One region of the Cupriavidus sp. KK10 genome, then DNA from elsewhere that is predicted to be linked to it. Evidence: predicted binding sites of a transcription regulator. Region 1 holds the regulator's gene; each other region holds the start of a gene.
The links. The regulator FNR, encoded in region 1, switches genes on or off when oxygen is low (the NO sensors DNR and NnrR bind a similar motif). The targets are predictions, from matches to a motif close to TTGATNNNNATCAA.
Positions count from the first base shown of each region.

Region 2: hemN (oxygen-independent coproporphyrinogen III oxidase) is a predicted target of FNR. The motif match lies at 4,645-4,658, and genes of this name have one in related genera.
Region 3: KB879_RS38670 (hemerythrin domain-containing protein) is a predicted target of FNR. The motif match lies at 4,808-4,821, and genes of this name have one in related genera.

Region 1 is NZ_CP073677.1:5,029,919-5,039,379, forward strand. Features, by position in the region: gene nusA (transcription termination factor NusA) at 1-830, opposite strand, end outside; gene rimP (ribosome maturation factor RimP) at 827-1,315, opposite strand; gene rluB (23S rRNA pseudouridine(2605) synthase RluB) at 1,617-3,515, opposite strand; gene scpB (SMC-Scp complex subunit ScpB) at 3,521-4,375, opposite strand; gene KB879_RS23460 (sulfite exporter TauE/SafE family protein) at 4,945-5,703, opposite strand; gene fnr (fumarate/nitrate reduction transcriptional regulator Fnr) at 5,782-6,507, shown strand; gene KB879_RS23470 (hypothetical protein) at 6,569-6,814, opposite strand; gene KB879_RS23475 (membrane protein) at 6,811-7,020, opposite strand; gene ccoG (cytochrome c oxidase accessory protein CcoG) at 7,065-8,513, opposite strand; gene ccoP (cytochrome-c oxidase, cbb3-type subunit III) at 8,587-9,461, opposite strand, start outside.
Region 2 is NZ_CP073677.1:6,502,741-6,512,201, forward strand. Features, by position in the region: gene htpX (protease HtpX) at 1-381, shown strand, start outside; gene arfB (alternative ribosome rescue aminoacyl-tRNA hydrolase ArfB) at 391-795, opposite strand; partial or broken gene KB879_RS30405 (DUF1294 domain-containing protein) at 958-1,532, shown strand; tRNA gene KB879_RS30410 (tRNA-Arg) at 1,603-1,678, opposite strand; gene KB879_RS30415 (cytochrome c5 family protein) at 2,139-3,032, shown strand; gene hemN (oxygen-independent coproporphyrinogen III oxidase) at 3,106-4,584, opposite strand; gene KB879_RS30425 (ABC transporter substrate-binding protein) at 4,759-5,901, shown strand; gene KB879_RS30430 (cell wall metabolism sensor histidine kinase WalK) at 5,887-7,005, opposite strand; gene KB879_RS30435 (response regulator) at 7,012-7,749, opposite strand; gene KB879_RS30440 (hypothetical protein) at 8,034-8,528, shown strand; gene KB879_RS30445 (UvrD-helicase domain-containing protein) at 8,752-9,461, opposite strand, start outside.
Region 3 is NZ_CP073678.1:1,550,056-1,559,516, reverse strand. Features, by position in the region: gene KB879_RS40105 (LysR substrate-binding domain-containing protein) at 1-148, opposite strand, end outside; gene KB879_RS40100 (hypothetical protein) at 75-440, opposite strand; gene KB879_RS38685 (LysR family transcriptional regulator) at 1,533-2,471, opposite strand; gene KB879_RS38680 (tripartite tricarboxylate transporter substrate binding protein) at 2,632-3,636, shown strand; gene KB879_RS38675 (maleylacetate reductase) at 3,649-4,731, shown strand; gene KB879_RS38670 (hemerythrin domain-containing protein) at 4,925-5,545, shown strand; gene KB879_RS38665 (IS5 family transposase) at 5,757-6,731, shown strand; partial or broken gene KB879_RS38660 (amino acid permease C-terminal domain-containing protein) at 6,923-7,049, opposite strand; gene KB879_RS40730 (hypothetical protein) at 7,132-7,530, shown strand; gene KB879_RS40725 (hypothetical protein) at 7,578-7,883, opposite strand; partial or broken gene KB879_RS40720 (MFS transporter) at 7,866-8,036, opposite strand; gene KB879_RS40715 (transposase DNA-binding-containing protein) at 8,029-8,154, opposite strand; one part of gene KB879_RS38635 (IS3 family transposase) at 8,252-9,342, opposite strand; one part of gene KB879_RS38635 (IS3 family transposase) at 9,342-9,461, opposite strand, start outside.

The DNA of each region.
Region 1 (9,461 bases):
AGCACGATGTCCACGGCCTCGCCGCCGATCTCGTTACGCACCGCGGTGACGCGCGTGCCACGCACGCCCACGCAGGTGCCGATCGGGTCGATGCGCTTGTCATGCGCGACCACGGCGATCTTGGCGCGCACGCCCGGATCACGGGCAGCCGCCTTGATCTCCAGCAGGCCCTCTTCCATTTCCGGCACTTCGTTCTCGAAGAGCTTGATCAGGAACTCGGGCGCGGTGCGCGACAGTTCAATCTGCGGGCCGCGCGCGGCGCGGTCCACATTCAGGATATACGCACGCACGCGGTCACCGGTGCGCAGGTTTTCCTTGGGGATGATCTGGTCGCGGGCCAGCAGCGCTTCCACGCGGCCGGACTCGACGATCAGGCCCTTCTTGTCGGCGCGCTTGACCGTGCCGGTCATGATCTTCTCGCCGCGATCCAGGTAGTCGTTCAGGATCTGCTCGCGCTCGGCGTCGCGGATGCGCTGCAGGATTACCTGCTTGGCAGCCTGAGCACCGATGCGGCCGAACTCGACCGACTCGATCTGCTGCTCGATAAAATCACCCAGCTCGATGCTGGGGGTTTCATCGCGGGCTTCGAACAGCAGGATCTGCTTGTCCGGCTCTTGCAGGCCCAGCTCGTCGGGAACGACCAGCCAGCGGCGGAAGGTTTCATGCTCGCCCGACTCGCGATCGATCGCGACACGGATATCCACGTCTTCCTCGAAACGCTTCTTGGTGGCCGAGGCGAGCGCCGCCTCCAGGGCACCGAATACCACATCCTTGTCGACGTTCTTCTCACGCGCAAGCGCATCGACGAGCAACAGAACTTCGCGGCTCATTGCTTGTTCCCTTTTCTTTGATTTCCTTTGAAGTCGATCACCGGCACCAGGCGTGCCTTGTCGACATCGGATACGGCAAATTCCAGCAGCGCCGGGCCATCTTTGCCCTCGAACTCCAGGCCAATCTTCTCCTCGCCCGCCGCGCCGGTGGGCTCGCGCAGGATGCCTGTGAAGTTCTTCTGTCCGTTGACGGGCAGGCGCAGCGTCACGCGCACCTCCTCGCCGGCAAAGCGAACGTAGTCGGCCAGCTTCTTCAGCGGCCGGTCCAGTCCGGGCGACGAAACCTCGAGGCGTTCATAGTCGACGTTCTCGACTGTGAACACGTGGGTGAGCTGGCGGCTCACCTTTTCACAATCCTCGATGGCAATGCCGGTTTCAGGCTGATCGATATAGACACGCAGCAATCCGGCCGGGGCACGCTCGAGCTCGACCAGCTCATATCCCATGCCGCTTAGGGTGGTTTCGATCAAATCTGCCAGATGCACTGTTATCCCGAGTAATGGCCATCAACACCGTGGCAGGCAAACCCGCCGGTGCCGTCCGGGACGACCCTGCTGCAGCCCTGCCTGTCCGCCATCCCCCCGCTCCAGCGGAGAGAACCGAAAAACGGGCGAACCAAAAAAAAATGGGCGCAATGCCCATCATTCGCCCATCCTCGACGAGGATGGCTTTTTGAATAGACTTGAATTATACGCGGATTATGTCGAAAAGGCAAAAGCCAGACATTTCCGCGCACTGAACCCGGCGCCGGCGGGCATTCAGCCCGCCATGCGCCGCAATCAGCGCTTATCGGTTGCCGCCGCGGTTGCCACCACGGTTGCCGCCGCCACCGCCACTGCCTCCGCGCGGGGAACGGTTACCGCCCGGTTTCGACGCCTTCGGCATCACATTGCCGTTGGCTTCGCCACCGCCACGACGCGGCTTGCCCTGACCCTGGCCGCCCAGACCGCCCTGGCCACCCTGACCGCGCATGCCACCCATGCCGCCCATGCCGGCGCCACCGCGCCCCTGGCGTGCGCCAGTGCCGCGCCCGCCACCCAGGTTGGCCGCGTGCGAGGTCAGCAACGTGGGCCCGTGGCTGATATAGCCCATCGAGGTCCTCATCGGATCCGGCTGGCTGCTGCGGCCGCCGCCACCGCCCCGGGCACCGCCCTGGTCGAAGCGCGGCAGGCCATCCATACCCGTGGGCATCGGCATGCCGGCAATCGCGGCTTCGGTGCGCTGCTTGCGCCCGCCCACCTTGGTAGCGCCCTTGGGGGCCTGCTCGCCCTTGCCGGGCACCTTCAGGCCGACACCGGCCATCAGCGCCTTGACGTCATTGGGCTCGACTTCCTGCCAGCGGCCGCGCTTGAGGCCGCGCGGCAGCAGGAACTGGCCGTAGCGGGTGCGGATCAGGCGCGACACGGTCAGCCCGACCGCCTCGAACATGCGGCGCACTTCACGGTTGCGGCCCTCGGTCAGGGCCACGTGGTACCACTGGTTGACACCTTCGCCACCGCCGTCGGCAATGCGCAGGAAGTTGGCTTCGCCGTCATCGAGCTTGATGCCGTGCAGCAGGCGCTGACGGTCGGCCTCGGCCAGCTCGCCCAGCGTGCGCACCGCGTACTCGCGCTCCACGCCGTAGCGCGGGTGCATGAAGCGGTTGGCAATGTCACCCGACGTGGTGAAGATCAGCAGACCTTCGGTATTGAAGTCCAGGCGGCCCACCGCGACCCACTTGCCGCTCTTGATGCGCGGCAGGCTGTCGAACACGGTCGGACGGCCTTCCGGATCGGACTGGCTGACGATCTCGCCGGCGGGCTTGTGGTACAGCAGCACGCGCGGCGGCTTGGTCGACACCTTGCGGTGGATCAGCTTGCCGTTCACGCGGACCTGGTCCGCCGGCAGGATGCGCTGGCCGATATGGGCCGGCAGGCCGTTGACCGAAACGCGGCCCTGCAGGATCAGTTCTTCCATCTCGCGGCGCGAGCCCAGCCCGCCCTCGGCCAGCACCTTGTGCAGCTTGGGCGCGTCGTCGTCAGCCGACAGCTCGCGCACCGGCTTGGCCTTGGTGCGCGGGATGACGGTGTCTTCAGTGTCGTACTGCTCGGAGATCACGAAGCGGAACAGGTCTTCGCTGCTCGCCGCGGTCTTGTCCCCGCCGCCCTGGCCCTTGCGGGGCGCCTGCGGCTTGCCGCCATCCTTGCGGCGGCCCTGCTGCCGCGCGCCGGCGCCCTGCGCCTCGCCCGGCGCCGCCGCCTTGCCTGAGCGCTGGACCGGCTTGCGCTTGCGGCCGGGCTGCTCGGGCTTGTCGGTGCCTTCGGCCCTGGCCGCGCGGTCCACCTTGTCTGCCTTGCTGGTGCCCTGGCCGCCCTGGCTGCCCTGGCCGCCCTCGCCCTGCCCCGTCTTGCGCTTGCCGCGGCCGCGCTGGCCACCGCGCGCGCCGCCCGCCGCCTGGGCGGCGCCCGCTTCACCGGCATCGGCCTGGCCGCCGGCGCTGGCGCCTTCGGCGCCCTCGCCGCGGTCCTGCGTTGCCTGGCGGCGCGATGCGACCAGGTTCCTCAGCCCGCGGCGCAGCCCCTTGCGGCGGGGCGCGGCTTCGCTGCCCGATCCGGGTTCTGCGGCGCCGGTGTCGGCGGGTGCGCCCGCATTGCGGGTGTCTTGCTCAACGGAATCAGACAAGATATTCACTATCGGATGTTGCATGTTGTTCAGTTCGGCACGCGCTCGTCGTGCTCGCTCGGGTGCGGCGGGGTGCCGTTGTCCGGCAAATCGCCCCGCGCCCCGTCCGGATTGGGTGCGGCTGGTTCGGTGGAAGCGGCCTCGGCGGCATCGTCGGCTGCAGCTTGCAGCGGTTGCACGTCAAAGCCATTGGCGCCTTGGTCGACCGGGTCGGTCGTCTCGGCTTCGTTCGCGACGGATGCTTCGGCCACATCCGCTGCCTGCGCGGCGGGGTCGGCAAATGCTTCCTCGTCGGCACTGGCTGCCTTGTTTGCAGCCAGATCTTCAAAATTGATGGCCTGTTGTTCCAGCAGGGTTGCCTGCGCCTGCGCCTGGGCGTCTTCCAGCGGCGGCAGCTCATCCAGCGTACGCAGCCCAAGATCGTCCAGGAATGCCTTGGTCGTCGCATACAGCGCCGGCCTGCCCGGCACGTCGCGGTGTCCGATCACCTCGATCCAGCTGCGGTCCTCAAGCTTCTTGACCACTTCCGTGCTGACCGTTACGCCGCGGATTTCCTCGATATCGCCGCGGGTCACCGGCTGCCGGTAGGCAATGATCGCCAGTGTTTCCATCACGGCGCGCGAATATTTTGGCGGCTTTTCGGGATTCAGCCGATCGAGGTATTCACGCATTTCCGGCCGGCTCTGGAAGCGCCAGCCGCTGGCCAGGGCCACCAGTTCCACGCCGCGCGGCCGCCAGTCCTGGCGCAGTTCCTCAAGCAGCACGCGGATGGTGTCTGCGCCGACGTCGTCGTCAAACAGCCGCCGCAGGTCATTGACGCGCAACGGTTCCTGCGCGCAGATCAGCGCCGTCTCGAGGACGATCTTCGCCTCTTGGGTATTCATGTTGATGGTGTGCAGCCTGTCTTTGCACCTGCTCCCGGACGGATCCGGGGCATCGGAGATTTTGGATACAGCGGTACGAAAGCCACCGCCATCTCATTGCGCAGCTAGCCGGATACCTGCTGCATCCAAGCCGTGCACTTCCCTATCTTTGCATCGAGTTGCCGGGTCGTTCCGGCAGGAGATCGTTCGCGTGCCGTTATGGATCGGCCAGCAAACCTCTTGCGTAGCGCGCCCGCACATATCGGACGTCGCTGTCAGCGAACTGAAGGCCTCGGACGCAAGAAAAACGGGTATCGGGAGCAAGGCCGGCATCGCCAACACCGCAGTGCCAGCCGGACTTTTGAACCAGATCTTTTGAACCGGATGGACTGCGGGGACGGGACGGGCATCGAAAACCTTCCGCTTCCCCTGCCCTGAACGCGCCTTCTGGTAGGAAGGCCGCCTGGCGCTGCTCGCCCGCTGCTTACCGCGGCTCATTCTATGCCGCGCGATACCGCAATGTTGGCGATTGTATGGCATTCCCGCCCCCGCCTGCAACCATCATCCGTTGCCCGGGCGGCGCCGGCGCCTCAGAACACCAGGCAGAATCCATGCTCGGCCAGCGAATGTGGCAGCAGCACCGCTCGCGCAATGCCAAGGGCGCCGAACGCCATCACCGCCAGGCCGGCCCCCAAGCGCACGCCGGGACGTCGCGACAGCGTACGCAAGTAGCCCGCGAGGCCGGACAGCACCAGCAGATTAGGCAATGTGCCGAGCCCGAACACGCCCATCACGAGTGCGCCGGACGCCGCGTTGCCCGCCAGCAGCGCCAGCGTAAGCGCCCCATAGACCATGCCGCACGGCACCAGCCCCCACGCCAGGCCCACGCCATAACGCCGCGCCAGTCCGCTTCGCGCCCGCACAAACGCCGGCATGGCGCCTGCCAGGCCACCCAGCCGCCGCGCCACCGTTGCGCCGGCGCGCGCCGCCAGCCGCTCCAGCCAGTCGACGGTAAAAGTGTTGCCGCGCAGCAACCGCCAGCCCGACCACAGCAGCATGACGCTGCCCGCGCCGAACAGCCAGCGCTGCACCGGCAGGTAATCCTGCTTCCATGCCGAGGCACCGAGCGCGCCTAGCGCGGCACCAAGAAGCATATAGGTCGAGATCCGGCCCAAGTGCATAGTCAGCAACTCGGCCAGCCAGGCGGCGCGGCTGGGCACCAGACTGATCGTCACCGTCGCGCCGCGGCGTTGTTCCACGGCCAGCGCCACGCCGCCGCACATGGCAGCGCAGTGGACTCCGCCCAGCAAAGCCAGCAGAAAAACGCTGATCAGCACGCCAAATGTCAATTCTTACTCCCTACCGCATCACATCGCACGGTAAAATGTCCTAATCGCGCCCTCGCTGCCATTTCTAGCAGGTTCCAATTGCTCACCTCCATTCCCATTACCGAGATGTCGCCCCGCTGCTCCACCTGTGCAATGGGGCAGCTGTGCCTTCCGGTCGGCATGTCGCAGCAAGACCTCGCCAAGATGGACACGCTGGTACAGGAACGCATCCGCGTGCACAAGGGTGAAACCTTGTATCGCATGGGCGATCCGCTCACCGCGGTCTACGCCGTGCGCTTTGGCACGCTCAAGACCCACGTCACCACTGAAGACGGCCGCTCGCAGATTACCGGCTTCCACCTGCCCGGCGAAATCGTCGGTCTCGACGGGCTGGGCGAGATGCAGCATGCCTCCGATGCCGCCGCCCTGGAAGATACCGAAGTCTGCGTGGTCCGCATGAGCGAACTGCAGTCCCTCTCGGTCGACCTGCCATCGCTGCAGCAGCAGTTCCTGCGCCTGATGGGCAAGGAAATCACGCACGACCAGCTGATGCTGGTCACGCTGGGCTCGATGCGCGCCGAGGAACGCCTTGCCGCCTTCCTGATCAACCTCTCTGAGCGCCTGTCGGCGCGCGGCTATTCGGCGTCCGAGTTCGTGATGCGCATGAGCCGCGAAGAAATCGGCAGCTACCTGGGCCTGAAGCTCGAAACCGTCAGCCGCCTGTTCTCTCGCTTTGCCGAAGCCGGCCTGATCCAGATTCGCCAGCGCCACGTCAAGCTGGTGGACATCGACGGCATCAAGCAACTCTACAGCCGCTCCTGCTAAGCGGCCAAGCGCTGCCAGTGCCGCATCCGGCCATGGCAGCGCAGACCTCACGCCAGTCCGCTCATTCCAGTTCGTCGGTATCGCTGAGCCGCGTCGGCATGGTGTAGAGCGTCAGTCCGCTGGACAACGCGCAGAACACCCAGGCCATCAGGAAGCCGATGGTGTAGACCGATTCGCGGGACGCTTCGATCGGCTGGCCGAAGAAGTTCAGGTCACCGGGATCCACCACCGAAAACACCGTCGCGGTCGCAAAGCCAGCCATCAGGAACGCCGGCCAGAGTACCCACATCAGCCAGCGCAACCTCATGGCTGCCTCGCTGCGGCAGCCTTGGGCGGCGCGGCATCGGCCTTCTCCACCACCAGGCCATGGCGCGTTGCACCCTGCACCGGCATGTCCGGATGCGTGGACGCCAGCCAGATCGTCACGCCGCACGCCACCATCGCCACCAGCGGGCCGCTCATCAATAGCCACGGCCACGGCTCCTTCCACCACGGATTGCCTTGCTGACTCATCTTGCCCCCTTCATCTTGACGACTAAGTCCGCGTCTGCCTAGCTTCACAAATCGCGCGGCACGATGAAACTGGTGGATTGCCGGATTTCGGCCTGCCCCCGCTCCGTGCCTTCGCTCGTCACTGTCACGTTGATCTTGTGCGTGCCCCGCGCCGCGGCCTCGATCGGCACGCGGATCCGGATCGGCAGCAACCGGTTGGACGTCGGCGCCAACGATTCGGCCTGCTTGTCGTACTCCACCTTCAGGTTCTTCAGCTCGTCGCTGTCGGCGCGCACGCTGATCTTCATCGGCGCTTCGGTGGTGTTGATCAGCTGCAGGCGATAGACGTTCTCGATCCAGCGGCCTTCCACTTCACGGCCGAGCGCACCACGGTCGCGGATGATGTCGACCTTCAGCGGCGTGCGCAGCGCGATCGACGCCATGAAGCCGCCCAGCAGCACCACCCAGATCACGGAATAGATGATGACGCGCGGACGCAGCAGGCGCTTGCGCGATGCCGCTGCGGACAAGGCCTTGCGCATCGCGTTTTCCGAGGTATACCGGATCAGGCCGCGCGGATAGTCCATCTTGTCCATGACCTGGTTGCAGGCGTCGATGCAGGCGCCGCAGCCGATGCACTCGTACTGCAGGCCGTCGCGGATATCGATGCCTGTCGGGCACACCTGTACGCAGATGCTGCAGTTGACGCAGTCGCCAAGCCCCGCCTTGTAGTGATCGGTCTTGCGCGACCGGCTGCCGCGCGGCTCGCCGCGGCCGACGTCGTAGGTCACGACATAGGTATCGCGATCCACCATCACGCTCTGGAAGCGCGCATACGGGCACATGTACTTGCACACCTGCTCGCGCATGAAGCCCGCATTGCCCCAGGTGGCGAACGCGTAAAACAGCATCCAGAACGACTGCCACGGCCCCAGCGACAGGCTGAGCACCTCGCCGCCCAGACGGCGGATCGGCGCGAAATAGCCGATGAAGGTAAAGCCGGTCCAGAGCGCAATCAGCACCCACAGGAAGTGCTTGGTCGCCTTGAGACGGAACTTGCGCAGGCTCCACGGATCGCCATCGAGCCGGATGCGGGCGATGCGGTCGCCTTCGACCCGCCGCTCGATCCACATGAAGATCTCGGTATAGACCGTCTGCGGACAGGCATAGCCGCAGAACAGCCGCCCCGCGATCGCCGTGAACAGGAACAGCGCCAGCGCCGAGATCACCAGCAGCACCGCCAGGTAGATCACATCCTGTGGCCACAGCACCAGCCCGAAGATGTAGAACTTGCGCGCGCCAAGGTCGAACAGCACGGCCTGGCGGCCGTTCCATTGGAGCCAGGGCGTGCCGTAGTAGATCAGCTGGGTCAGGATCACCAGCCAGACCCGCCAGCTGGAGAAGGCGCCCGTCACCGAGCGCGGGTAGATTTTGCGGCGGACCTCGTAGAGCGTTTCGTCAGAGGTCTCGCCCGGCGCAGCGGCCGACCGTTGCAGGTCGGCCGCCCGGGCCATTTCTTCGGTCCCGGGTGCATTCATGGGCATGCTCTCCCGCGAGCCACCAGCGCCCGCTCACATGAGTCGTCGGTCATTGCCCGGCTCCACTCCCGATGTTGGACAAACCCCAGATATAGGCCGTCAGCATCCGGATGCGTTCAGGCGTCAGGATCTCCTCATGCGCGGGCATTTTGTTGTTGTGGCCCTTCAGGATGGCGTCGACGATGCTGCCTTCCGAGCTGCCATACAGCCAGACGTTGTCCGACAGGTTGGGCGCACCGAGCGCCTGGTTGCCCTTGCCGCCGGCGCCGTGGCATGCCACGCAGGTCGTCTTGAAGGTGCCCTCGCCACGCGACGCACGGATCGGGTCCGACGACAGCCCCGACAGCGAGCGCACGTATTGCGCCACGTCGCCCGCCTGCTTGGCGTCGATGGTCGCGGCAAACGGCGGCATCACGCCATTGCGGCCCTTGGTGATGGTCTGCTGGATGGTGTCGGGTTCGCCGCCATAGAGCCAGTCGTTGTCCGTCAGGTTCGGGAAGCCGCGGCTGCCGCGCGCGTCCGAACCATGGCACTGTGCGCAGTAGTTCAGGAACAGGCGCTGGCCGATCTCGCGCGCCTGCGGATCCGCCGCCACCTGCTTGACGTCCATCTTCAGGTACTTGGCGTAGATCTCGTTCTGCATCTTCTCCTGCGCCGCGCGGTGCGCGGCAAGTTCGCCCTGCGTGGAGAACTTCAGCACGCCGGCATACGAACCCAGCCCCGGGTACAGCACCAGGTAGGCCAGGCTGAAGATGCAGGCCAGCAGGAACATCCACATCCACCAGCGCGGCAGCGGGTTGTTCAGCTCGCGCAGGTCACCGTCCCAGACATGGCCGGTGTCTTCAGTGCCGCCGGCGGTCTTGGTGACCTTGCGTTGCGAGAACAGCAGCCACACGCACCAGACGATGCCGACGAGCGCGATGG
Region 2 (9,461 bases), 1.5 Mb from region 1:
TTTGTGATCTTCCTGGCGCGCGTGGTCGGCTACTTCGTCGATTCGATGCTGCGCAAGAACGATGAGGAATCGAGCGGCCCGGGCATCGGCTACATGGTCACGGTGGTCATCTGCGAAATCGTGTTCGGCATCCTGGCCAGCATCATCGTGGCCTGGTTCTCGCGCCGCCGCGAATTCCGTGCCGATGCGGGCGCGGCCGGCATGATGGGCACGCCCACGCCGATGGTGGCGGCGCTGCGCCGCCTGGGCGGCCTGGAGCCGGATGGCCTGCCGCAGAACATGCAGGCGATGGGCATTGCCGGCGGCAAGTCGTGGATGGCGCTGTTCTCCAGCCACCCGCCGATCGAGCAGCGCATTGCCGCGCTGCAATCGGCGCGCTGATACCAGACGCTATTCGAACACCCGGCCGCGCAGCGACTTGACCTGGCCGCGCTGGCTCTTGCTGTCCAGCCGGCGCCGGCGCGAGGCCAGCGTCGGCCGCGTGGGCCGGCGCACGCGCGGCGGCGTGGCCACGCTGCGCACCAGTTCGTGCAGCCGCCGCACCGCTTCGTCGCGGTTCTGGTCGAGGCTGCGGAACTGCTGCGCCTTGATCACCACCACGCCGTCGCGCGTGATGCGGTGGTCATGCAGCGCCAGCAGGCGCTCCTTGTGGTCGGGCGCGAGCGAGGAGGCATGCACGTCGTAGCGCAGGTGCACGGCATTGGACACCTTGTTGATGTTCTGGCCTCCCGCACCCTGCGCCCGGATCGCCGTGATCAGGTATTCGTGATGGGGGATGACTAGGTCGTCGGTCATGGCCGTATCATAGCAAGCGCCTCTGCGCCCGCTGCGCGGCGACGATCGCATGCCGGAGCCCGCGCCGGGAAGCGCCCCCGGCTCCCGCCGGAACGAACTGACGGTGGCCGGCCGCAGGTCTTCGCCTACACTTGCTGCCTCATACCAACACTCGGCAAAGATATGCGAAAAGCGGGTCGCATCAAATCGTGGCATGCCGAGAAGGGTTTCGGCTTCATCAACGTCCATGCGGACACGAAAGATGTCTTCTTCCACATCACGGCATTGCAAACGCGCGCCGTGACGCCCAAGCCCGGCGACCGAGTCAGCTTCGTACTCTCCAGGGGGAAGGATGGCCGGATACAGGCGCTTGACGTCGCCATCGCCGGCGCGCCCAGGCAGGCCGAAGAGGCAAGCTGGCTGCCAGCGCTGGCCGGCCTCGCGGCCGTGGTGGTCATCACCGCCTGTGCCCTCGGTGGCTACCTGCCCCGGCAGGTCGGCATCGCCAGCCTCCTCGCCAGCATCATCGCGTTCCTGGCCTACGCGGAGGACAAGGCGCGCGCCCGCCGCGACGCATGGCGCATCCCTGAAGCCCATCTGCACCTGCTCGCACCTGCGGCGGCTGGCCAGGCGCGCTGGCCGCCCAACATCTGCTTCGGCACAAGAACCGCAAGGCGGCGTTCCAGGCAATTTTCTGGGGAACCGTCGGGCTGAACATCGGCGCGATGGTGCTATGGAAGACCGCCCTGGCTGCATGACGGTATCGGGCTTCGGCCCGGCACGCGTGTCCACGACCGGCGTCACCGCACTACACATCGGGAAGAAATTTGGCGCGCCCGGCTGGGATCGAACCAGCAACCCCTGCCTTCGGAGGGCAGTACTCTATCCATTGAGCTACGGGCGCACAGGACGGTTTTGCAACCGGTTTGTGGGTACAGCGGTTGCGGCGGGCGAGTGCCGCCGCAGGAAAGTCGCATAGGATACCGCTTTTGCCCCGTGCCGTCCATGCGGGCCCGCCATGGGCTTCAGGGAACGTCTCGCAACCGCCGCTTTTTGGCACTGGCGGGGGGCCTTTGGCGCTATAATCGCCAGCTATTTGCGTCAAATCGTGCCCGCCACACCGCCGATGCAATGAGTCGACCGGGGTCAAGGCCGCGCGGCTTGTTGTCGGCGACAATCAGGCCCGGTCCGGGAGACAGTCCGCAGCGCGCAAATAACGACAGACCCAAGTCAGGCAAGGGCCGCAGCCAGCACGGGCGGTCCGGATGGGGCCGGACAGCGGTCAGCAAATGACCAGACCGGGCCAGAATAAGCACGCCGAGCGTAAGCGGCCAGAAGGTTTCCTGCAAAACTGAGAGTTCTGTATGAGCGACGTCCACAACGAACACGACGAACACGAGTCTCCCATCAAAACCCCGAAGCAGCTGATCGCAGTCGTGATCGCGGCTTTCCTGGTGCCGATCATCGTGATCATTCTGCTGGTCAACTTTGTCGGACACGGCTCGACGGAAAGCGCCGGAGTTGCCACCACGGCGGAAGCCGTCAACGACCGCATCAAGCCGGTTGCCTCGCTCGAAATCAAGGATCCCAACGCGCCGCGCGTCTTCAAGACGGGCGAGCAGGTCTACAAGGAAATCTGCGCCGCGTGCCACGCTACCGGCGCCGCGGGTGCACCCAAGTATGCCAACGCCGGCGACTGGGCCGCGCGCATCGGCCAGGGCTTTGACGGCCTGATGAAGTCGGTGATGAACGGCAAGGGCGCGATGGCCGCGCGCGCCGGCACCACGCCGGACGACTACGCCGACTACGAACTGGCCCGTGCCGTGGTTTACATGGCCGATGCCGGCGGCGCCAAGTTCCCGGAGCCGGCTGCCCCGGCTGCCGCCGCGCCGGCGACCGCCGCAGCCCCTGAAGCAGCCGCCGCTCCGGCCGCCGCTGCCGCGCCTGCACCGGCAGCGCCCGCTGCTGCGGCCCCGGCAGCTGCTGCCGCCGCACCCGCTGCTGCGCCGGCCGCTTCGGCCGACGTGGGCAAGAAGGTCTACGAGCAGGTCTGCGCCGCCTGCCACGCCGCCGGCGTAGCCGGTGCGCCCAAGTTCGGCGACAAGGCCGCCTGGGCGCCGCGCCTGAAGGAAGGCATGGACGCGGTCCACAACTTTGCGCTCAAGGGCAAGGGCGTGATGCCGCCCAAGGGTGGCTACGCTGGCCCGGACGCGGACGTGATCGCCGCCTCGGACTATATGGCCAGCGCCGCCAAGTAAGTCCTTCCGCTGCAAACGAAAAGCCCGCGCAATGTGCGCGGGCTTTTTTTCGTCCGTACCGCCTGCGCGGCCGCTACACCACGCGCGAGTACCGCGGCACGAAGCGCACCGGCTGCGCGCCATCGTTGGCGGCAGCGGCCCGGGCACCAGCGTCCGCGGGCCGCGCGGCATCCTCGCGCAGGTAACGGTCGAACACCATCGCCACGCGCCGCACCAGCAGCCGGCCCAGCGGCGTCACGGTGATGCGTTCCGGCGCGCATTGCACCAGCCCGTCCGCGCCCAGTGCGGCGAGGTCGGCCAGCTCAGGCGCAAAGGCCGTGCTGAAGCGGATGCCGTGGCGCGCTTCCAGCGCCGGGATATCAAGTACCCCGTTGCACATCAGGTCGCCGATGATCTCGCGCCGCAGGTGGTCGTCGGCGTTCATCGCCACGCCGCGCGCCAGCGGCAGGCGGCCGTGGTCGAGCGCGCCGTAGTACTCGTCCAGCGTGCGCGCATTCTGCACGTAGCGCCCCGCGATCGCGCCGATCGCGGAAATGCCGAGCCCGACCTGGTCGTAGCCGGCGTGCGTGGAGTAGCCCTGGAAGTTGCGCTGCAGCCGCCCTTCGCGCTGGGCCACGGCGAGGTCGTCGTCGGGCAGCGCGAAATGGTCCATGCCGATATAGACGTAGCCCTCGGCGGTCAGCCGCTCGATGGTGGAGACCAGGATGTCGAGCTTCTCGCCGGCGGGCGGCAAGGCATTTTCGTCGATGCGGCGTTGCGGCTTGAACACATGCGGCAGGTGCGCGTAGCTATAGACCGAGAGCCGGTCGGGACGCAGCGCCAGCACCTGCTCGATGGTGCGGCCAAAGCGCGCCGCGGTCTGGTGCGGCAGGCCGTAGATCAGGTCCAGGCTGACCGAGCGGAAACCCAGCGTGCGCGCGGCATCCACCACGGCGCGGGTCTCTTCGAAGGGCTGGATGCGATGGATGGCCTGCTGGACCTCAGGATCGAAATCCTGCACGCCCAGGCTGACGCGGTTGAAGCCCAGTTCGGCCAGCAGCGCCATGCGGGCGTGGTCGACGCGGCGCGGATCGATCTCGATCGAATGCTCGCCCTCGGCCGCCAGCTCGAAATGCTCATGCAGCAGCGCCATCACGCGGCGCATCTCGTCAGGGTCGAGGAAGGTCGGCGTGCCCCCGCCCCAGTGCGACTGCAGCACCTGGCGGCGCGGCCCGAGCCGGCCTGCCACCAGCGCCATCTCGCGGCCCAGGTAGTTGACGTAGCGGGCGCTGCGGCCATGGTCGCGCGTGATGATCTTGTTGCAGCCGCAGTAGTAGCAGATGTTCTCGCAGAACGGGATATGCAGGTACAGCGACAGCGGCGCCGGCGCATCGGCTCGGCAGGCGGCCAGTGCGTCGTGGTACAGCGACAGGTCGGGGCCGCTGCGGAAGCGGTCGGCCGTCGGGTACGAGGTATAGCGCGGGCCGTTGCCGTCGATGCGGCCGGCCAGCGCGCGGAAGTCGGATAGCGCGCGGCGGTCGGGCGCAGGGGAGGTCATGGCAGACGGGGTCATGGGGGCGCGGGGGTATGGGTGTGTGACGGCCCATCGTAGGGCCGCACCGCCGCTGGCGCGTTGACCGCCGTCAAGCGCGGGCCTTGGACCTGCGGGCGGCGGGCGTCACATTGGTGTCATGTGTGGCGGATACGCTGCGCGCCACCGTCGGCCTGCGCGTCACCTGCCCCTGCAATGCCAACTCCCGACCAGACTCCGATGTTTCCGCCGTACCCACCGCTGCGCAGCCACCTGGCAGCGCCGGCCCGGCAACGGCGCCGCCTACTTGCCGCCGCCGGCGCGGCACTGGCCCTGCCCGCCTGGCCAGCGCTGTCGCAGACGCAGGCGCAGGCGCGCCGCACGGTCGTGGTCGGCCACCTGCTCGACCGCGGCGGCGCACAAGCCGACCTTGCGCGCGACTACCTGGCCGGGGCCAAGGTCATGTTTGACGCCGTCAACGCCGGCAACGGCCCGGTGCGCATCGCGCACGTCGTCCGCGATGCCGATCCCGACCCGCACCGCGCGCTGGCGCAGGCGGTGTCGCTGGCCGATACCGACCGCGCCGAGCTGCTGTTCGGCCCCGGCGACCGGCTGTTGCCGGCGCTGGCCGCATCGGCCGAGCTGGGCCGGCGCGGCGTCCAGATCGTGGCGCCGCTATCGGGCCTTGGGCTGACGGCCGACAACGTCTGGTTCACCCGCGCCGACTACCAGGCCGAACTGGACGCGGCGGTACGTCAGCTGCGCAGCTATGGCCTGACCAGCATCGCGCTGGCCCTGGCGCCGGACTTCGCTGCCCCCTCGCTGGCCCGGCTTGAGGCGCAGACCGGCGCGCGCGCGGTGCCGCTCGACGCCAATCCCGATGCCGCCGCCCGGCGCATCGCCGCCACCCGCCCGGGCGCGGTGATCGTGGCGGGCGATACCCTTGCCTACGCGGGGCTCGGCCGCGCGCTGGCGGTGCAGGGCTGGTACGGTTTCCTGGTCGGGCTGTCGTCGGTCAGCGCCACCGCCGCGCGCGAGATCCTGGGCGCTGGCTACAGCGGGGGCATGGTGCTGACCCAGGTCGCGCCCGGGCCGCAACAGGCCACGCTGCGGGTGGTGAAGGAACACGTGGCGCGCATGAAGCAATACCTGGATGAGCCGCCGTCGCCGGCCACGCTGGCCGGCTATATCGGCGCGGCGTGGCTGGCGCGCGCGCTGGCTGGCCTGCGCGGCAGCGGCGCGGCCGAGATGCGGCGGGCGCTGCAGGGGCGCGTGGACGTGGGCGATTTTTCGCTCGACTTCACGCACGGGCAGCGCGGCTCGCAGTACGTCACGCTGGCGGCGTCAGCCGCGCGGTAAGGACAGGCGCGCGCGCAGGCCGCCTTCAGGGCGGTTACTCAGGGTCAGCTCGCCGCCATGGCGCGCGGCAATGTCGGCCGCGATCGACAACCCCATGCCGACCCCGCCGGTGGCGCGGCTGCGCGAGGATTCGACGCGGTAAAACGGCTCGAGCACGCGCGGCAGCTCGTCGGGCGGGATGCCGGGGCCGTTGTCGCAGATGTCGATCAGCACCCGCTGCGGGCTGTCGGTCAGCACGATGCTGGCCGCGCCGGCGTAGCGCCGCGCATTTTCCAACAGATTCACCACCGCGCGCCGCAGCTCGGACGGGCACGCCAGCAGCGGCTGCGCCTGGCCGCCGAGCGCGACCTCGTGGCCGGTCTCGGCGGCATCGTCGACCACCGCCTGCAGCAGCGCCAGCACATCCACGCGCTGGCGCGGGCCGCCGGCTTCGTCGCGGTCGCGCAGGTAGTACAGCGTGGCATCGATCAGGCCGTTCATCTCGGCTAGGTCCTGGCGCAGCCGGTAGCGCACGTCACGGACATCCGCGCTGTCCATGCGCTCGATGCGCAGGCTCATGCGCGTAAGCGGCGTGCGCAGGTCGTGCGACACCGCCGCCAGGAAACGCGATTGCTGTGCCAGCTGCGTGCGGATGCGCTGCTGCATATGGTTCAGCGCCTGCGCCGCGGCACGCGCTTCGGCCGGGCCGGCGCGCTCGTCCAGCGGCGCGGCGTGCACGTCCTGCGCCAGCCGGCCGGCACCGCTGGCCAACTCCTGCACCGGGCGCGCCAGCAGGCGCGCGCCGGCCCACGAAGCGGCCACAATCGCCGCCACCTGGAACAGCAGGCCCAGGTGCGGCGGCCAGGGCCAGCGCGGCGGCGGCCGGGGCGGCATGCGTTCGCCGGACACCCCGGCGGGCGCGCCTTCCGGCCGCGGCCCGGGCGGCCACGCCTCGGGCCGGGGCGGCGGCCCGCCGGGGCGGTCACGCAGCACGCGCTCGCTGCCCGGCCGCGGGAACAGGCTTTCGATCACGGTCATGCCAAGCAGGTGCATGGCCAGCATGATGGCAGCCATCACCACGAACAGTCGCACGAACATCGAATCATGGCGCGCCAGCCGGCCCATTCGCGTTCATCCTTCCTGCGTGGCGGTAAAGACATAGCCCACGCCGCGCACGGTGCGGATCAGCGTGGGGTCGCGCGGATCGTCGCGCAGCTTCTGGCGCAGCCGTGACACCAGCAGGTCGATGCTGCGGTCGAACACATCGAGGCCGCGGCCGCGCGCCTGGTTGATCAGCAGTTCGCGGTCGAGCACGCGGTTGGGCTGTTCGACAAAGGCCAGCAGCAGGCGGAATTCGGCATTGGACAGCGGCACCACCACCTCGTCGCGGTCGACCAGCTGGCGCAGCGTGGTGTTCAGGCGCCAGTCGCCGAAGCGCACCTCATGCCCGGAAGGCGCCGCGCCCTGGCGCGCGTCGGCGCCGTGGCCACGGATACGGCGCAGCACGGTGTGGATGCGCGCCACCAGTTCGCGCATCTCGAAGGGCTTGGTCACGTAGTCGTCTGCGCCAACTTCCAGCCCGACCACGCGGTCGGCCAACTCAGCGCGCGCGGTCAGCATGATGACCGCGACTTCGGTGCGCGCGCGCAGTTCGCGACACAGCGCCAGGCCGTTTTCGCCGGGCAGCGACAGGTCAAGGATCACCAGGTCGTAGCGCGTGGCGGCCATCGCCTGCCGCATCTCGGCACCGCCCTCGACGCCATCGGCCTGCATACCAAAGGTGGACAGGTAGTCGGCCAGCATGGCACGGATCTGGGGATCGTCGTCGACGATCAGCAGGCGGACGGGAAGCGTGGGGGTGAATTCCATAAGCGAAGGGATCGGCATATACCGGCAGCAAGTGCCGGTGCCGGGGGCATGCGGTGCCCAACTTTACCAGCCCGCGATGCCCCCACTATGCCGGCTTTGTATCAGCCCTGATACGCAGTCTTGCCGGCCAGCCATGCTTTGTACGGGATTGCAGTACGGGCCTGACCAAGTGCTCAAGCATTGGCATGCGGCCTTCCCTAGCATGGACCGGCATTGACCCGAGCCAACCGCGGGCATCGCGCGGCACGTTGCCACGACGGTGTCTGCCATCACAGGAGAACGCCATGCCATTTCCGCCGACCCGCCTGCGCACCGCCGCTTCCCTGCTGGCGCTGTGCACCGCGTGCCTGCTGGCCACGCCGGCCAGCGCGCTGCAATCCGGCCCGCCGCCGACAGGGGCGATGCCGCCACCGCCCTCCGCGCCGGCATCCGCCGAGTCGCTGGGACTCAGTGCCGCGCAGGCCAAGCTCTGGCAGGCCGCACGCAGCGCCACTCGCGAAGCCGAGGCCCATGCACTGGAACTGCACGCGCGCCTGCTGCGCGAGACGGCCGACGAAACCCCCGACGCACCGCTGCGGCCGCGCGCGCAGGCCATGGACCGACTGCACGATGCGCTGGAGCAGGACCGCCGCGCGGTGCGCGAACGCTGGCTGGCGCTGGACGACAGCCTCGACCCGGCCCAGCGCCGGCGCCTGCGCGCCGCGCCCGAAGCCGCGCGCTGGATGGGCTTGCCGCCCGCGGGCGCGATGATGATGCCGCCGGGCGGACCGCAGCGGTAGGTTCGCGGCCGCGGCAAAAAAACGCCCCCGCACGCTCGCGCGCCGGGGGCCGAATAACAGGGAAGTTCCGAACGAGACGTCCGGCGCAGCAGGCAGACCGGGCGGGCCTGCCGCGGCGCCACCCGCGCACACGGCGCGAGCAGCACAGCCGCCATACTAGGGACGCCTGCGCCCGGCGTCTTGTCAGCCTGGTAGGCCTTTGTATCGGGACTGTAGCGCCCGTTCAGCCCGGGGCCGTCTTGCCGCCGGTTCCCAGCAGTGCCTTGAGCGCGCCGAGCCGGTCCTTGGGGCTCATCGCCGGGGTTTCATCGACTGGCGCAGGCGCTTCCTCCAGCTTCATCTCGCCGATAAAGCGCGAAGGCTGGCACGAGTAGGTCTCGCGCGCGCGCTTGCGCTTCTTGCACCAGCTGACATGCAGGCTGCGCTGCGCGCGGGTGATGCCGACATACATCAGCCGCCGCTCTTCCTCGATCTTTTCGTCGCTCATGTCCTCGTCTTCGCGGCAGTGCGGCAGGATGCCCTCTTCCACGCCGACCAGGAACACGTGCGGATATTCCAGCCCTTTGGACGCATGCAGCGTGGACAGCCGCACCGCGTCGGGGTCTTCCTCGCGGCCTTCCAGCATGCTCATCAGCGCCACGGTTTGGGTCAGTTCGAGCAGGTTCTTGCCTTCGCTGCCGAAGCCGTCGGCATTGTCGAAGCCGGTGGCTTCCTCGCCCTCGGCGCCTTCTGGCTTGGTGCCCTTGCGCTTGAGCCAGTCCAGGAATTCCAGCGTGTTAGTCCAGCGCGACTGCGCCTGCCGTTCGTCGAAGCTGTCGTACAGGTAGGCCTCGTAGTGGATGCCTTCCATCAGGTCGTCCAGCACCACGGTGGCCGGATCCTTGGCCGCGCGGTCGGCCAGCCGCACCATCGATTCGCAGAATATGCGCAACG
Region 3 (9,461 bases), on a different replicon from region 1:
GCTCGAGAAAACGCTCCGCGGACAGGCTGCGCGCCGGCAGCCCGGGGCGCTTGCGTGTCATGCACACGTAGTCCTCATGAAACAGCAGCGCATATCGTGTTACCGGCCTGAGAGCGGGCAGATTGCCGATGGCGAAAGAGCTGGCCAAGCCGCAAGGCTTCTTCCACCTGAGCTACCAGCAACTGCCTGACCTCCAGTTGCGTTTGCGGCGCGACCCGCTGCAGCTTTTCGCATAACGGGGGCAGGAAGACCTGTTCTCCGATGTCGGTCATGGAAAGGCGAAATACCCGTTCGCTGGTGCCGGGGTCGAAATGTTCCGTGTGGCGCAGGGCCTCGCGGATCGACGAGATGGCGCGCCCTACCGGCTGCGCGAGTTGTTGTGCGGTGGGCGTAGGCAGCATGCCCTCGGGGGTGCGCACGAAAAGCGGATCGTCGAACAATGTGCGCAGGCGCCCCAAAGCATAACTAATGGCACAGGCTGCCGACTTGGTGCCCGCTTTGGCCGCCTGGGCGCCGCCTGTTCGAGCAACGATGCATGTGTCTTGGGCACGACGAGTATCGTCAAACCCAGTCCAACGCGCAGCGCGTGCTCCAGATTGACGCCCTTGCCATTCTCCAGCTTGGACAACATGCCGACGGAAACCCGCAATGATTTCCAGCCTGATCAATGGGCATGCCCTTCCCCTGCCCGCGTTGCTCGTATCCGGTCACCAAGCTGGTCAATGCTTCGGGATTGTCACGCGTTATGGCGGAGTTGGATCAGGAAGCGGCCTCGGCATAGATGTGGAATAACTTTCACGAAAGTGAAATTATACAGAGGTGACACCTCACGTCGATGGCCCCTCCCTTTGAAAGCCGTCTTTACTTGTTGTGGGTCGTTTTCTGGTGGTTAATTGCGTTTTTATTTCACTGCGAAACAACGTACCTGTGGTGTTGTTGAAGATCGTCATTCGTGCGAGCCGCGCTCATCGTTCATGCGAACGTAGCCTTTTCACGCTCATCATTCATGCGACTTTAGCGTTTCAATACGAAACAACGTTCCTGTGGGGCGTTGCGCACGCTCTGCGAAGCAACTGCGATTTTGGCCAGTTCGACGTAGTCTCACGAATGCTGAGCATCCATGGCCTTGACGTTGCCTTTCAGCAACTGTCAAATAGCGTACTTTCCGACGAAATTCGCATAGAAATCAGAGCCTTTGGGCCGTGCGAGCGGTCGCGCATATGGTAAGCACCGGTCGCACGATATCTGATCCTCAACAACGCCTGAGCCTGCAATCGCGTCCAACGTTAATGCCGTCGATGTTCTCGGCAGACGTACGACGGGGGCAGCCGGCGTTCGCGCACTTGAATGCCACCGTCATTGCCAACAGGTCGGAGATATCGGGGGCGGGCCGGTGGCACAATCGCTTCGCTCTACCATAGCCCGCTACTATGCCCTGCGGCACACCGGGACGTCATCACTCGTGTGCCTCATTGACGTGGTCTTCCGAACAGTCTTTTGCGGAGATCGCGAAAGCCGGCCCCCCGGCCGTCTTACGCCAGCACGGCTTCCCCTGCCATCGCCTGTTGCCAGGTCGGCGGGCTGCCCATGCTGGCGGTCAGGTGGGTGCAGAAAGCCTTCACTTTCGCGCTGGCATGCTGGGTGGCGCGCAGCAGGTAGATGCCGCCGGGCACCTGTGGCAGCAGGCCGTCAAGCGCCAGCTCCACCAGCCTGCCCGCGCCGATATCCGGCCCGACCGACCAGTCGGGCATCAGCGCAATGCCGAGGCCCTGCAGCACGGACAGCCGCCGCGCATCGCAGTCGTCACACTCGAGCGCAAACGTTGCCTCGGCGGCGTGCGCCGGCGTCAGCAGCTCACGCCAGCCGCGCATGCTGGTGCTGTGGCCACGGTCGATCAGGCGGTGCCTGCCGATCTCGTCGGCATGCGCCGGACGGCCATGCAGGGCCAGATAGCCAGGCGTCGCGCAGATGATGTAACGCTGGCTGGAGATGCAGCGGGCAACCAGCGAGCTGTCGGCCTGCTGGCCGACGCGGATCACGACATCGAACCGTTCGACCACGGGATCGACGATGCGCTCGGTCAGCGCCAGCTCCACCGTCAGCCGCGGATACTGGGCGTACAGCGCGCCGAGGTGCGGCACCACGTGGCGCCGGCCGAACGCGGGCAGGCACGCGACCCGGATCAGTCCGCTGACGCCCTGCTCCAGCGCCGTCACGGCATCGCGCGTATCGCTCAGCTCATGCAGGATGCGCGTGGCGCGCGCGAACAGCAGTTCGCCGGCATCGGTGCGGACCAGCGCCCGGGTCGAGCGCGTGAACAGCGGCACCCCCAGTTCGCGCTCCAGCGTATCGATTTGCCGCGCCACCGAAGAGGCGACCAGGCCGCGCTGGCGGGCTACCGCCGAGAAGCTGCCTGACTGGGCGACTTCGACAAAGATAGACAGGTTTTCCGCGAATCGGCTGAACTCCATTTTTGCAATCTCCGCAAAGGCGTTGCGCAGGCGAACCGGCTTCCCGCACGATGCGGCCCAGTCTAACATCCAGTGACCGATCCCGGCACGTCGGCTTTTAGCAAATAAAGCAAAAGTGGAGGATGCCGGGCATCCCGATCACAGAGAGGAGCAGACCCCAATGGAGACTACCGCAGCAAAGACGATCCGGCGCTTCGCGCTGCCACGGCTAGCGGCAGCGGCGCTGGTCCCGGTGACGGCCGCGTCGATGTCCCCCGCCAGTGCCCGCGCCGAAACCTGGCCGGCCAAGCCGGTCACGCTGATCGTGCCCTATGCCGCCGGCGGCACCGTGGACAAGGTGGCGCGGCAGATCCAGGAGGGCCTGCGCAAGCGCCTGGCGCAGCCGGTGATGATCGACAACCGCGCCGGCGCGGGCGGCACCATCGGCACCGCACAGATCGCGCGCAGCGCTGCGGACGGCTACACCATCGGCATGGTATTCGATGGCTTCGCCACCGAGTCGCATATCTACCCGAAACTGCCGTACGCCTCGCAGAAGGACCTGACCGGCGTCTCGTACATGGTCCGCTCGCCGATGGTGCTGGTCGTTCCTGCCAGCTCGCCGTACAAGACGCTGCAGGACTATGTCGCGGCGGCGAAGAAGCCAGATGCCGTGTCGTACGCGTCGGTCGGCGCCGGCAGTTCCAACCAGCTGGTGGCCGAACTGTTCCATGAAGCCGCGGGGACCAGCGGCACGCATACCCCGTACAAGGGCGGCGGCCCGGCCATCAACGACCTGCTGGGCGGCCATGTCGATTCGATGATCGCCAGCCTGCCGCTGGTGATGCCCTACGTGCAGGCCGGCAAGCTGCGCGCACTGGCCGTGACAGCCGCCCAGCGCGACGCGCGCCTGCCGGGCGTGCCGGCAGTGGCGGAGTCCTACAAGGGCTTCGAGGCCTATTCGTGGGTGGCGATGATCGCGCCGGCGCGCACGCCGCTCAACGTCCTCGGCAGGCTCGCCGCCGAGGTCAACGCCACGCTGCGCGATCCGGCCATCGGCAAGGTACTCAGCGACGGCGGCTTCGATGTCATCGCCGGCGACAGCGCCCAGGCCAACAAGCTGATACGGGAAGAATCCGTCCGCTGGGGCCGGCTTATCAAGTCGCGTCATATCGTCATTGAATAGGTGCCTGGCATCATGCAACCCTTTATCTACCAGACCCACCCGCAGCGTATTGTGTTCCGTGCCGGCGCGCTCGCGACGCTCGGCGCCGAAGCCGACACCCTGCACGCACGCAAGCTGCTGGTGCTCTGCACCCCCCAACAACGCGACCTGGCCGAGCGCGCCGCCGAGGTGCTGGGCGCGCGCTGCGCCGGCATCTTCGATGGCGCTGTCATGCACGTGCCGGTAGAGCAGGCGCGGCTGGCGCGGTCCTGCGCGGCGGAACTCGGCGCCGATGCCGTGGTGGCGATCGGCGGCGGCTCGACCATCGGGCTTGGCAAGGCCATTGCCCTCGAATCGGACTTGCCCATCCTTGCCGTCCCGACGACCTACGCCGGCTCGGAGATGACGCCGATCTACGGCCTGACCGAAGGCGGCCTGAAGCGTACCGGGCGCGATGCACGCGTGCTGCCGCGGACGGTAGTCTACGACCCCGACCTGACCCTCGGCCTGCCGGTGGCGATGAGCGTGACCAGCGGCATCAACGCCATTGCCCACGCCGCCGAAGGGCTGTACGCGGGCGATCGGACGCCCGTCAGCGACTGGATGTGCCGGGAAGGTATCGCGGCGTTGGGACGTGCGCTTCCGGTGATCGCGACAGCCGATGGCGAGCGGGACAGCGCCCAACTGCGCGCGGCCAGGAGCGATGCGCTGTATGGCGCCTGGCTCTGCGGCGCCGTGTTGGGCAGCGCCACTGTTGGCCTGCATCATAAGCTGTGCCACACGCTTGGCGGCAGCTACAACCTGCCCCATGCCGAGACGCACACGATCGTACTGCCGCACGCGCTGGCCTACAACGCGCCCGCGGCACCCCAGGCGATGGCGGCAATTGCCGCCGCGTTGGGCCGCCCTGACGCCACCGGCCCGCAGGCGGTGTTCGACCTGGCTGCTTCTTTGGGTGCTGCCGTGGCGCTGCGCGATATTGGCATGCGCGAGCAGGATCTCGACCGCGCCTGCGAACTGGCGCTGCTGGCGCAGTATCCGAACCCGCGGCCGCTGGCCCAGAGGGAAATCCGGCAGCTATTGGATGATGCATTCCACGGCCAGCGGCCGGGCTGAAATGCGCCCTTGCGCGCCCTACTCCAGCCCCCCTAGCCGCCATTTGCGCACTTCCGCATCAGCGCTTAGCGCTGCATTGATCTGCGTCAGACTCAAATCATGCAGGGAAACTATTGCGTCACTGAGGGCCCCGCGAGTCCCGATATCGTATCGGACTCAACGGTCTGCTTGCCCAGCTTCCCAGGAGGGCGCCATGGCCACCCCGCTCGTCACCTCGCTTCCGACCTCAGCTTCCGCCGCGCTTTCCACCCCGAGCCCGACACCGCTTGCCGCCTGGCATAGCGACCATATCCATTTCGCCTCACTGCTCGACCTGCTGGAAAAGCAGATCAGCAACTTCCATCAAGGCGAGCAGCCCGACTACGGCCTGATGGCCACGATCATCCAATACCTGCGCAACTATGGCGATTGCGTGCACCACCCCCGCGAGGATGTCGCCTACGCCCTGCTGGTGGAACGAGATCCGGGCACGCGGATCATCATCAGCCGGTTACTGCAGGAACATCGCGTGATCGCCACGGTCGGCGCGGAATTGCTCGACCGCCTGCGTGAAGCCCAGAGCGAGGTGGTCACCTCGCGAGCGGCACTGGAAGCGGCCGCCGCCACGTACCTGGTGTACTACCGCAACCATCTCTCCACTGAGGAGAAACAGGTCATGCCGCGTGCCGCCCGGTTCCTGACCGAAGCGGACTGGGCGGAGGTCGCCGCCACCGATCCGGCCAGTGCTGATCCGCTATTTGGCGCCAATGTGCAGAAGCGCTTTGCGACCTTGCGCAAACAGATCGACAGCGAAGCGAACGCGTCCATGCACTGAACCATCGACCGCTACGCTGGCCTGCCGGGCCAACGGCCCGACTCAAACCTTTGCCGCATCCGGATTCCGCAACTGTGCGGGCTCATGGCATTGGTGTTTTCCGCAGCGTCGCAGCGCGACAGACGCTTTAAGGCAAAGCTGAATAAGTCCACCGCTGACGGACGCTAAGCGTTATAGACGGGACATTCGACGGGAAAGGCAGAACCAGGCGATGAAGCAGATGACGCTGGCAGTGGCGGCCGATCAGGGCGCGGGATTCGAGGCACGTCGCAAACGCACGAGGCGTGAAGATTTTCTCGAAACGATGAATACGATCGTGCCTTGGGTCGATCTGTGCGCGGTGGTCGAGCCGTACTACCCGAAACGCGGCAACGGCCGTCCGCCGATCGGCCTTGAGCGCATGCTGCGGATCCATTTCATCCAGCACTGGTTCAATCTGGCCGACGAGGCCTGCGAAGAGGCGCTGTATGACATTCCGAGCCTGCGCCGCTTTGCGCGCATCGACCTGGGGTGCGAGTCGGTGCCTGATGCCACGACGATGCTCAATTTCCGGCACCTGCTCGAAGAGCATAAGCTGGGAGAGAAGCTGTTCGCCGAAGTTGGCAGGGTGCTGCAGACCATGGGCGTGAAGCTCAACAGCGGCACGATCGTGGATGCTACGCTGATTGCCGCGCCGAGTTCGACGAAGAATGAACAGAAGGCGCGTGACCCGGAAATGCATCAGACGTGCAAAGGTAAGCAGTGGCATTTTGGCATGAAACTTCACATTGGCGTAGATAGTCAGAGCGGCCTGGCCCATAGCGCCGTCGTCACAGCGGCCAACGTGCATGACAAGCATCCGCTGCCACAACTGCTGCATGGTCGGGAGCAACGGGTCTATGGCGACAGCGCCTATGCGAGCCAGAAGGAGCTGATTTACAGCAAGGCGCCAAAGGCTCGCGACTTTACCAACAAGCGCACGCGTCGTGCCGACCAGGTCGACAAAGTGGCGCGCAGGAAGAATCGCAACAAGTCGAAAATCCGGGCACGGGTTGAGCACGTATTCGGTATTGTGAAGCGGTTGTGGGGCTTCACGAAGGTGCGCTATCGCGGCCTGGCGAAGAACGCCAATCGCGCCTTCGTCGCGCTGGCGCTGGCTAATGTGTACCTGTGCCGAACGCGGCTGATGGCACAGGTGCGCCCGTAATGGGCCAAAAGCGGGCAAATCGCCCGCTTTTATAGCCCGCAAGGGCAGGAAGACGCGAATAACAGTCGCTTCCACAGCGAAATACCCTTTCATCAACCGGCCAAGCGTCAATTCAGAGGCTTGTTCAGCGTTGCCTTAAAGGCGGTACCTTGCCCTGCGGAAAGAGGCGGCGGACACGCAAGGCCCCTCTGCTACCTGACGCCACTGTGCAGCACCGCATTAGCGGCGCGCGTACAGGAAGTAGATCGACAGCCCGATCCCCACCCAAGTGAGGAAGTCGATCCAGGTCAGCGCTTGCAGGTGCGCCATCAGGAGAGCAGCCGCCTGCGCCCCGAATCCGCATGTTGTTGCAGCCTACTCTTCAACCCGGACTTTCTGTTCGCTAGCCACATTTGGCCGCATGAGCCGCCGCCTGTTCGAGCAAGGCCGCATGCGCCCTCGGCACGACGAGCATCGTCAAACCCAGTCCGTCCATCACGCGCAGGGCATGCTCAAGATTGACGCCCTTGCCGTTTTCCAGTTTGGACATCATGCCAACGGAACACCGCCCACCACCACCATTCTTCTTGTTGACAAACGTGGGCGAGCCCGCCAGCCTCGTCCTGGCCGCACGAGCTCACCCGCCTGCAATGGCGACCGGACTATCGTGTCCAGCAAGGCAAGGCAGTCCGGTTCAGCTTGGCTTCAATGCCCGCAGCCGCAGAAGCTCGATGCCCGCGCGGCCATGCATCTGGCGCTTGAGGAACTTGAGCCGGTTGACGTGACCCTCGGTCTGGCCATTGCTGCCATGGCAACTTGAAGGCCGCCCGCACAGCCGGTAAGTTGGCGCGTAGGCTTTGCGCGAACCTACGCATCTCCGCAGCGCGACAGACGCCTCAACCATCGATCGAACTGCCGCGGACTTCGCCGGTGCATGAGCCCAAGAAACTCCCGCGCGAGGCTGCGGAGCTCGCCCACCACAGGTTCGATCTTGCACAGCGTCTGCAGGAAGCGCTCGTGGTCCGCACTCCTGAGCTCCTCGACGGCGAGCTTCCTCCATCCTTCAAGGCATCCGAACACGCGCCGGGCCGACGGGCACGGCATCGTGCGCACGGGTGCCTGGACAAGCGGTACCTTGCCCTGCGGAAAGAGGAAACTCAGGACGTAGATCATGAACAGGCACATGAAGAACGCAACCCAGAACATGATCGTACTGAGACTCCGTCCATCCCGGAACAGGTGTCAGATGGGCGCGTTGTCCGCCTTGTCCGCTTCCGGCAATGCAAAGTTGTCCCCAGCCTGGGGCCGGTAAGACGGCTCAAGCCGCTGTAGGCAGGGCCGCAAACCGCTTGAGCAATTCCTTGGCGCGCCGATCCCGCCGCGGATCACCAAGATCCAGACTCTCAAATTCCTCGTCCACCCATGCCCCCGACTCGTTGCTCATTGCCGCTCGAAAATCCGAGAGTAAACGCGAGTCTGGCGAAGTTAACAACCCCTTACCTCGAAGTTTCGGCGGTTGTCAAGATAGTTGACGCGTCACTTCATGCGGACTGCTTTAGTTCTTGCGGCTGCATCCGCTCCGGATTGAGCCAGACTTCGTTCTCCAGCTCCCAATTGCGCGTCGATCGAGACCAACGCTGCGGATTGCGCGCCTTGGCCTCTGCGTACACGCCCTTGCGCTGCGCGAGCACAGCAGCGGCTACACCGTTATGACGCTGCGCCGGCGTGACGAATTTCAGGCCGCTGTGCTTGTGCTCGTGGTTGTACCAACGCACGAACTTCTTCGTCCAGGCACGGGCCTCATCGACACTGCCAAAGGGCCTGCGTGGGTAGTCAGGCCGGTACTTGCAAGTGCGGAACAGCGACTCGGCGTACGGGTTGTCGTTGCTCACGCGCGGCCGGCTGAACGACGCCACCACCCCCAGGTTTTCCAGGGTGGCGAGCATCGTCGCGCCTTTCATCGGGCTGCCGTTATCCGAGTGCAGCACCAGCGGACGTCCCGCCAGGCTCTCGGCCAGACTGGCACGCCGCATCAGCAGCGCGGCCAGTTCCGCCGATTCCGCCTCATGCACTTCGTGACCGACAATCTTGCGGCTGAACACGTCCAGCATCATGTACCAGTAGTAATACCGTCCCTTGACCGCCGACGGCAGCCACGTGATGTCCCACGACCAGACCTGGTTCGGCGCCGTCGCACAATGACTGGTCACCACCCGAGCCGAGGGTTGGCGCGCACGACCCCGGTGGTGCTGCTGCGAAACGCTGCGCAGCACACGGTAAAAGCTCGACTCCGACGCGAGGTACACGCCGCGGTCCGCCAGACCCGGCACGATCTGGCTGGGCGGCAGGCTGGCAAACTCCTCACTGTTGGCAACCTCAAGAATCTGTTGCCGTTCGGTGTCGCTCAGTTTGTTGCCCGGCGCCGGCCGCACGGTCGTCGTGCGGCGATCGGCCGGCACTGCGTCGCCGTCAGCCACCCAGCGCTGGAACGTGCGCAGGCTCACGCCCAGCTCTTTGCAAGCCTTCTCCAACCGACAGCCGGACTGCGCCGCCTCGCGAATCAACGATACACATAACAGGCGATCCGGGACGTTGATCAATCGTCCTCTTTGTTTCCCCAAATCGCCTGGGCTTTTTTTCTCAGAATCAGCAGCGCAGCCGCTTCCGCCAGCGCTTTCTCCTTGCGCTGTAATTCCTTCTCGAGCTGCTGGATGCGTTTCCTGTCGTCTTTCGACTGATGCCGCTGCTCGC